3 regions of the Paenibacillus sp. Y5S-9 genome follow, and region 1 is predicted to be linked to each of the others. Evidence: predicted binding sites of a transcription regulator. Region 1 holds the regulator's gene; each other region holds the start of a gene.
The links. Region 1 encodes NrdR, which represses ribonucleotide reductase genes. Its sites were predicted from a motif close to AACACNATATATNGTGTT; they were not measured.
Positions count from the first base shown of each region.

Region 1 (3,213 bases):
GCATACGCATTGCAACATCCGGATAAACTTGTGGTGTCTGATATTCCATTGCTCTACGAATCAGGTCTGGAGGACGGTTTCGAGGAAGTTATGGTCGTATATGTCCCGAGATCGGTGCAACGAGATCGCTTGATGAGTCGGGATGGAATGACTGCAGCACAGGCCGAGGCTCGAATGGATGTACAGATGGATATTGAGCGCAAAAAGCAGCTGGCAGACATTGTCATCGATAACAGCGGCTTATGGTCTGCGACGGAGCAGCAAATTGACTCATATCTACAGCGTAAGGGTTTGTTATGAGAGTATTGCGCAAGAAACGTGTACTGCTGTTGATGTTTGTGTCCTTTGTACTGGTGTTATTTCTGAATACAAACTGGATGGCATGGTTCTATCCAATACATTATAAGGAAGAGATCCGTGCCCAATCTCAGAGTTATGAGGTTGATCCGTTTCTGATTGCTTCCATTATCAAGGTGGAGACCAATTTCAAGACAAGCAAGGAATCCAAACGAGGTGCCATTGGTCTCATGCAACTGATGCCAGACACGGCCAACTGGATACTGGAACAAGCCAAAATTCCCGACACTTCGCTAGAGGAATTGAAGCACGAGCCTGAACGAAATATTCAGTTAGGTACTTGGTATCTGAGGAATCTGTCCGATCAATTCGGTGGCAATGAAGCGGTTATGATCGCTGCCTATAATGCGGGCCCAGGCAAAGTGAACAGTTGGCTTAGAGATGGTGTATGGGATGGCTCGTTCGATACAGTGAAAGATATTCCGTTTGGTGAGACGCGTCACTATGTACAAAGAGTCATTTACTATTATAATCAGTATGTAAAGATCTATAATACGTTCTAAGTATATAAGTAGAAGCACAGAGCAGGCCGGTTGTTCACCGGCCGCTCCATGCTCCTCTGTGTAGCGTATTACGATGCAGATATTATTGGTATTGACCTGCCAATTGCTGTTCTGCAATTGTTACCAGACGCTTCGTGATGTATCCACCGATCGAACCGTTCTCGTAAGAAGTCATGTTACCTTGGTATCCGTCTTGTGGGATGCTGATTCCGAGTTCTTGAGCAACTTCATATTTCATTTGCTCGAGTGCTGCGGAAGCTTTAGTTACCACCAAGTTGTTGGAGTTACCATTGCTTTGTGCCATTGCTGTTCACCTCCTCGCGGGTTGGTAAAAGTATTATGTGTCGGCAATGCGTTTTTCATTACAAAATCAGTACAGGGAATATGTGGTAAAAAGTAAAACGTGGGAAGTGATCTGATTTGAAGTGTCCTTATTGCGGTTATATGGGTACCAAAGTACTTGATTCGCGTCCGGCCAACGAAGCAAAATCCATTCGTCGTCGCCGTGAGTGTGAGCAGTGTGCCCGAAGATTCACAACGTTTGAGATGATTGAGGAGACTCCACTGATTGTCATAAAGAAAGATGGCAGCCGGGAAGAGTTCAGCCGGGACAAGATTCTCCGTGGGCTTATTCGTGCCTGTGAGAAACGTCCAGTCTCCGTAGAGACCCTGGAGATGATGGTATCTGAAGTGGAGAAATCTCTGCGTAATACAGCCGATGCTGAAGTTGAGAGTCGCCAGATTGGTGAGCTGTTAATGGAGCAGCTGTTTCCCGTGGATGAAGTGGCTTATGTACGCTTTGCGTCCGTGTACCGCCAATTCAAAGACATCAATATGTTCATGAAAGAACTGAAATCCCTGTTGTCCAAAGACGATCTGGAGGATTAGTGAAGTGGGGAAAGGGAGAAGAGCAGTCTGGAGTTCCAGTCCGTGTGTACCAGAGAAATCGGTTGTTCTTCTCCAATCACTTTGGATCTTAAAAAGTGATTGACAGCGAAAGCTGGATTTTATATGATATAGGAGTCGCCTGTGGAACGTAGCAGCGCTGGACAAGTTATCTATTTCATATCCTGGGGCCTTAGCTCAGCTGGGAGAGCGCATCGCTGGCAGCGATGAGGTCAGGGGTTCGATCCCCCTAGGCTCCATACCTTAAAATCGTTGAAACCCTTGTATAGCAAGGGTTTTTTTTGTTGCTTTATTAATCAGAAATTGTACTCTTCGAGCAGAATTTTTTGAACTTGGGAACGAAGTCTTAATTAATAAATTTCCATTCAATATTATATTACTGAACCTACACATGATAGGTTGTTCTCGCAAGAGTCGAATGAAATTGATGAGCATTCGACTCTTTTCTTTTTCCAAAATTAAATCAGGAAGATTCGTAACCATGCACCTAGGCGATGACCTCTCCTCCCTTGAATCGTGAAGTTTAAAGTTTTCTTTACATTTCATCTATGAGATAGCTTTTTTGATAAAATATAATGATGAATGTTGACGTAATTTTATCCTACAACAGACGAATTGGATCGGAAAAAGGCTTATTAAGGGTTATAGAGAGGACTCATTTAAAGCCGTATGACGCGATCAAAATTGCAGCATTTATGAGTCTTCGTTGGGATTACTGACAAGTCGGAGGTGGCGGTTAAAGATATAGATTCGAATATTTACAGTTTACTAGAATTTATTGTGCTCGTTTAATCGTTACTAGTTTTTTATTAATGGAGGGTGTTAGAGATGAGAGATACAAGACCCAATACCCAAGCATGGCGATTTAGTTCAATAAGCCAGATAGCAGCATGGAAGTTGTTCGTTCGGATATTATTAATTGTAACGTTGATCGTATCAATGCTTCCGTCGGCAGCATCGACCGTATCGGCGAGTACAGGGGTAACGTATTTAGACGAGAACGGCGTAGAACAAACGCAAGCTGATGTAACGATCATCGACAGCAACAATTTTGAGGATTATTCTACCCTTTCAAGCGGCTGGTATTTGTTCCGTGGTTCATGGACTAAGTCTAGCCCGATTATGGTAGGGGGCGGTGCCCATATTATCCTTGAAGATAACAGCGATGTAACGGTGTCCGGGACTGACTACGATGCCGGAATTTATGTTTCTGTTGGCAGCTTGAAGATTTTTGCACAATCTACTGGAGCAAGCATGGGCAAGCTGGAGGCTAATGGTAATCTGTATAGCGCGGGTATCGGAGGTAGTAGTGGGACGATTACGATAAATGGCGGCGTTATAACAGCCACTGGTGGTCTGTATAGTGCGGGTATCGGAGGTAGTAGTGAGACGATTACGATAAATGGCGGCGTTATAACAGCCACTGGTGGTCAGAGTGGTGGCGCGG
Region 1 covers NZ_CP145887.1:2,200,756-2,203,968, forward strand. The annotation lists gene coaE (dephospho-CoA kinase) at 1-300, shown strand, start outside; gene V6669_RS09890 (lytic transglycosylase domain-containing protein) at 297-860, shown strand; gene V6669_RS09895 (alpha/beta-type small acid-soluble spore protein) at 943-1,164, opposite strand; gene nrdR (transcriptional regulator NrdR) at 1,281-1,748, shown strand; tRNA gene V6669_RS09905 (tRNA-Ala) at 1,933-2,005, shown strand; gene V6669_RS09910 (S-layer homology domain-containing protein) at 2,595-3,213, shown strand, end outside.

Region 2 (3,213 bases), 2.7 Mb from region 1:
CTGCTGAACACTTGCGAGTTGAGGTAACTCCCAGTATCTGCGTAACGGAAGGGAAATGTTGAATTCCGTCTCATTTTCCTGCACACTACTCACCTGAATACGGCCATGCATGAGAATGGCAAGATTCTGGCTTACAGCCAAACCCAGATTGCTTCCAATCAGTTTTTGAATATTCAAATTTTCATCTTGGCTGTTAAAGGTTTGTGTCTTCTTGTCCGATAACATCTGACCCGTGTACTTCACCTTGAGCAGAAGTGTACCGTTCTCTTCCAATTCTTCTCCATTCACTACTGCTGTGATCAGAACGGAACCTTCACGCGTTGAATCGAGAGCATACTGAATGACGTGTGCAAGCAACTGTCCAATCTTGACTTCATCACCAACGAACACTTGAGATACATTCAGTTCAAGATTTAATCCCAGCTCAATATTCTTGCCTGTCGCAATACCGGCATAGAGATACACCGTATTCTCAATGGTACCTACCAGATCAAACGGATCATCATGTATAACCGTTTTACCTGCTTCATTAATATTGAAATTCATCATATTATTAAGCAAGGAAAGCAGAATATTGCCGCTTGTCTCAATCATGTTCACATATTCGGACTGCTCCTCGGGCATATCCGGTGTGCGCATCAGATCTGTCAGTCCCAAAATACCGTTCAAGGGATTGCGAATCTCGTGACTCATCAACTTCAACATCTGTGTTTTGGTCATCGCCTCAGATTCGGCTCGTTCTTTCTCTGCCTGGAGCTGTTCTTGCATTTGTTCCGAATCACTCAATTTCCGCTCCTGAACATGCAGCGTACTTTCCAGATCGACAACATAACCCAGGAATACAGCCATCGCCTTCAGTGTCTTCATATCGGTTTCGCTGATCACATACCCAGGATCATCCATCAGACAGATGGTGCCAAATGTTTCGCCCGATCTTCTCATAATAGGCACGCCCACGAAGAAACGATTGCCAAGTCCGCTCGTAACGCCCATGGATCGTGTCATCGGATGTTCACATGTATCCGGGATCGTAAGAACACTCCCGTTGTCTCTTAATACCAAGCTGCAATATGAATCCGTAAATGGAAGTGCACTGCCTTTAACAACTAACTCTTCCGTACGATTAAAGGCCTCCAAAATGACATTCGTTACCCCGTCATTGGTGGCAACGAAGATGGTATTAACCTTCAATATACCGCTTAATACGTCTACGATATGGGCCGCAGCCTCCTTAATATCTTCATAGAAGCCTCTCGTAATGCCTTCTGCCGTCCCCATGATCCACCCCTTTTGTCTTAGCTGCACTTTCAAATCTGTATATCAGAATGTTTAATCACGTACAGGGGTTCATCAAGAATCCGAATAACTGTCACAATCTATACTTATATGATTAACACCGTAGAAGTAAAAGAGAATCATACTCCCTGCCTATAGCCTGTTTTTGGACAAAAGCAGGTCTTGAGTTGATGGTTTAACAACCAAAAATGGTTTGCAAATCGCCTTTTCAGATGGATGAAAGTCCATCTTGTCTCACTTCGAATATTATCCTTGCAGGATAACTAGAAATTATACGCTTCTACTCAGACTTTGGGAACCTTTATCCACAGCAATTAAAGGAAAGTCCACGTTGCCCACTACGTTGTGTGACCATTATCACACCCAAAAAACCACATATAGTTTATAAATGGATAATATGAATCTACATATAGTATTTAACGCGAATTGAATGATACCCAAAATCATTTTAGGAGGAACCTTACATGAACATGCTTGAGTATGCCACTCCACCGGCATCCGATCTATTATCCGACCTGGGAAGACGAATTATTGGCGCAGAAGACGCCGATACGCTGAGGGAAAATGCGAATCTGAACGGAGACTCCTTCAGCGGCAAGATGAGCAGGCTCGGTTCGGAGACAGCCAAGTGGCATGCTCTGCGTCATGTGTTGCCGGAAGAGCTTGCCCAAGCTGTGGAGAACGGGGATCTGTATGTACACGATCTGGATCAGTATGCGCTTGGAACAACCAACTGCATCTTTATCCCGTTTGACCGTCTTCTTGCTGCGGGTTTCAATACAGGCAACGGATCGGTTCGCACACCTCAGACGATCATGTCTGCAATGGCCTTGGTTGCGATCATCTTCCAATCCCAGCAGAACAGTCAATATGGCGGTGTATCGGCCAATAAGATTGACTGGGATTTGGCCCCTTATGTACAACGATCGTTCCGCAAACATTACCGCAAAGGGCAACGCCTCTTTGGTGAGCATGCCCTGCTTGAGGATGAACAGCTTTATCTGGACAATATCGAAGCAAAGAATCAGTGCCCACGTGCATATGCCTTCGCCTATGAAGAGACTGAACTGGAGACAGGACAAGCTGCCGAATCACTGATTCATAACTTGAATACAATGAGCAGCCGGGCAGGTGGTCAGATTCCATTCACTTCACTGAACTATGGATTATGTACTTCAGCGGAAGGAAGGTTGGTATCGCGTTCGTTGCTGGAAGCAACCATCCGTGGCCTGGGCAACGGGGAGACTCCCGTGTTCCCTCAACATATTTTCCAATGTAAACAAGGGATCAATCAGGCTCATGGAGAGCCGAACTATGATTTGTTCCGCCTCGCAGTCACCTGTTCATCCCGGCGGATGTATCCTAACTTTGTCAATGTGGATGCTTCGTTCAATCTGCCTTTCTATCATCCGGAAGATCCGGATACGATCATCGCAACTATGGGATGCCGCACACGTACACTGGCAGACCGGTTTGGTCGCAATCGTCAAAGTGGTAAAGGTAACCTGTCCTTCAACACTATTAACCTTGTTAAGCTCGGCATCCGGTTTGGCATCTGCCAAGGTGCCAGAGCTGTCGCTGACCGGGCCGGATTCTATACTGCTTTGGAGTCGGTTATGCATAATGCCGCTTCCGGCCTACTGCACCGCTACCGAATTCAGACAGCACAGCCTGCCAAGGCATCGGACTTCATGATGCGGGAGGGTGTATGGGAAGGTGGAGAACAGCTTGACCCGAACGAGCCGGTTGCCGATCTATTAAAGCATGGAACGTTATCTCTTGGTTTTATCGGTCTCGCAGAATGTATGACAGCTCTCTATGGGCGCCATCATGGGCAGGACCCTCATGTACACCGCGAAGCGCTCAACATTATTCGGACCATGAGAGAGTTCTGTGATCGGATGAGCGAGCAGCATA
Region 2 covers NZ_CP145887.1:6,425,160-6,428,372, forward strand. The annotation lists gene V6669_RS28190 (histidine kinase dimerization/phospho-acceptor domain-containing protein) at 1-1,278, opposite strand, end outside; gene V6669_RS28195 (anaerobic ribonucleoside triphosphate reductase) at 1,761-3,213, shown strand, end outside.
Region 2: a site for NrdR is predicted at 1,696-1,713, ahead of V6669_RS28195 (anaerobic ribonucleoside triphosphate reductase). Genes of this name have one in related genera too.

Region 3 (3,213 bases), 160 kb from region 1:
CGACCGATCCGCTGCTCTACCCGCATAGGGTTCCAAGGCAGATCAAAGTTGATCATATGATGGCAAAATTGCAGATTAATGCCCTCGCCACCCGCTTCTGTTGCAATCATGGCCTGCACACGTCCGCGGAAGAGATCCATCATCCAGTCTTTTTTGCCTCGATTCATACCACCCCGATAAGGTACAGCTGTAAGCCCATTGTTGCGGAAATAGTTTAGCAGATACTCCTGCGTGGCCCGGTATTCGGTGAAGATAATGACTTTTTCATTCATGTTCCGAATCAGTTCCATCGTTTTCTCGGCTTTGGTATTTTCCTTGATCGCTTTAATATGGGCAACGAGTTCCCAAATCTTGTCCCGAAGGGGAGAGTCCAGCGGAAGTTTCTTCGACAGATTAACGAGCGTCACGAATACTGCATCCCGACTGCTGCACACTTCACGCTGCAATGTAACAAGGGAAAGCATGCTGCTCAGGTTGCCGCCAGCTTCCTGGTACTGGTCTTTAACAAAGGAAGTCACGCCATCATAAAGCGCTTGTTCTTCGGGCGATAGTTGCAAGTTCACGTTGGAGACGTTCCGTTTGGTAAATTGAACGGGGCCTTCGCCGCGACGGTTACGAATCATGACTTTGGATAACTCGTTCTTAAGCTGTTCCTGATTTTTCGGAACCCGCTTGTCTACGACAAAGTTGGCCGCAAAGTCACCCTGACGGCCCAGTTGACCGGGCTTCAGCAGGTTGATCAGATTAAACAACTCGCTCATATCGTTCTGCACAGGTGTAGCTGTAAGCAGCAGACAATATTTTTTGCGCAATTTCAGCATGAACTGATAGTTGGTTGTTTTCTTGTTTTTGAGCTTATGGGCCTCGTCAATAATAATCATGTCGTAATCGGTATTCAGCAGCATATCTTTATGCGGGTCACGTTTGGCTGTATCCATGGAAGCAACAACCACTTCATTTTGCCAGGAATAGGCCTTTTTCTGGGCAATAGCAGGGATGCCGAATTTCGAATTCAACTCACGTACCCATTGCAGCACAAGAGACGCTGGCACGAGAATGAGTACCTTGGATACGAGACCTCGAACCATATATTCTTTCAGAATGAGACCGGCTTCAATGGTTTTGCCAAGACCCACCTCATCGGCGAGAATGGCCCGGCCTGACATTTCAAATAATACTCTGCGTGCAGTGTCCATCTGGTGAGGGAGTGGAGTGAGGCCTTGTAGATGCTTCAAACACTGGATCTCGTCAAAATTAGGAATCAGATTGGTTTCTTCGGCTTGAATACCCAGTTGGAAGAGTCGGTAATCTCCCCAAGGACCTCCTTTATCCAGTCGTGATTCCAACTGATTGATCCAGCTCCGATCAAATTCCAACGGAACGGGCAGTTCGGCTACTGGTTGATTCATGTGGTGCGGATTCTTCCGGTTCATGGTGCTTCCTCCCCTGCCATACGTGATGACGTTTTATTCGTAGGTAATAGTATGGACGAATGAGAGTCAGTTCATAACTATGTAAGTTGAACTACAGTTTATTTACAAGAAGCTTGTCCGAGTATAGGGAGTCTATGAAGATGGACTGTGATAAAAGTCATATGGAAAATCAATATATGGTGTATTATACTGAATTTATATCACTATATGTGGTGTTTTATCATAATTTACTCTTGTAGTGAAAATGTAGCGTTATTCGGGGAGGTTGAACGTAGCGATGAAATCAAACCAACGATCGCATCAATTAGAAGGACTTAGCGAAAAAATATTTCTGGACCGATACGCCTGGAAAGATGCTGATCCGAATCATGCCAAGGTCGGAGATGTGGTATTGGTATTAACCAAGGATGATCCCAAGTTCCCAACCAAGGAAGTGGGCGAAATCATAGAACGTCAGGGCCAGCTTGTACAAGTAAGGACTCGAAGTGGAGAGATCATCCAGACAAACGTGGAGAAATTGACACTCAACATAGAAAAAACACCGGAAGAGATGTGGGACCGTCTCGCCAAAGCGATGGCTTCTGTCGAATCCACAGCCGATCAGCGGGCAACGTGGGAGTCCAAGTTCCGCTCTGTGTTGGAAGATTGGAAGTTAGTACCCGGAGGTCGTATTGCTGCGGGCGCGGGGGCAAGCGATGAACTGACACTCTTCAATTGTTATGTCATTCCATCTCCGCAAGACAGTCGGGGTGGCATCATGAAGACCTTGACCGAGATGACGGAAATTATGGCACGTGGGGGAGGTGTTGGCATTAATTTGTCCTCTTTGCGTCCTCGTCGAGCGGTGGTGAAAGGTGTCAACGGATCATCTAGCGGTTCCGTATCGTGGGGCGGATTGTTCAGTTATACGACGGGACTGATTGAACAGGGCGGAAGCCGCCGGGGTGCGCTCATGCTGATGATGAATGACTGGCATCCGGATGTGCTTGATTTTATTACCGTGAAACAAACGATGGGCCAGGTGACCAATGCCAATCTGTCTGTATGTGTGAGCAACGCATTTATGGAGGCTGTCAAGCAGGACGGAGATTGGGATTTGGTTTTTCCCGATACGAACGATCCGGACTATGATACCGAGTGGAACGGGGATATGCAGCAATGGAAAGCCGCAGGTCATTCGGTGGTGCACTATCGTACACTGAAGGCTCGCGAAATCTGGCATACCATTATTGAATCAGCCTGGAAATCGGCAGAGCCTGGTGTGGTATTCATGGAGTACTATAACCAGATGTCCAACAGCTGGTACTTCAATCCGATCATCTGTACTAATCCGTGCGGGGAACAAGGTTTGCCTGGCTGGGGTGTATGTAATCTGTCTGCGATCAATCTGTCCAAATTCTACGATGAAACAAATCATGATGTGGCATGGGATGAACTGGCAGAAACCACTCGTATCTCGGCTAGATTTTTGGACAATGTCATCGATGCAACACCATATCATTTTGAGGAAAATAGACTGAATCAGCAGCGTGAACGCCGGGTTGGGCTTGGCACGATGGGATTGGCAGAGCTGATGATTAAGCTGCGTATACGATATGGCAGTCCTGAATCCCTTGAATTTCTGGATAAACTGTATGGATTCATGGCAAAGGAGGCCTACCTGGCATCGGCAGAGATTGCAGCAGAGAAGGGAGCTTTCCCAGCTTTCGAAGCTGAACCGTACTTACAGAGTGGATTCATGAAAAACATGGTTGCGACGTACCCTGAAGTGGGAGAGGCC
Region 3 covers NZ_CP145887.1:2,361,986-2,365,198, forward strand. The annotation lists gene V6669_RS10620 (SNF2-related protein) at 1-1,433, opposite strand, end outside; gene V6669_RS10625 (adenosylcobalamin-dependent ribonucleoside-diphosphate reductase) at 1,711-3,213, shown strand, end outside.
Region 3: a site for NrdR is predicted at 1,633-1,650, ahead of V6669_RS10625 (adenosylcobalamin-dependent ribonucleoside-diphosphate reductase). Genes of this name have one in related genera too.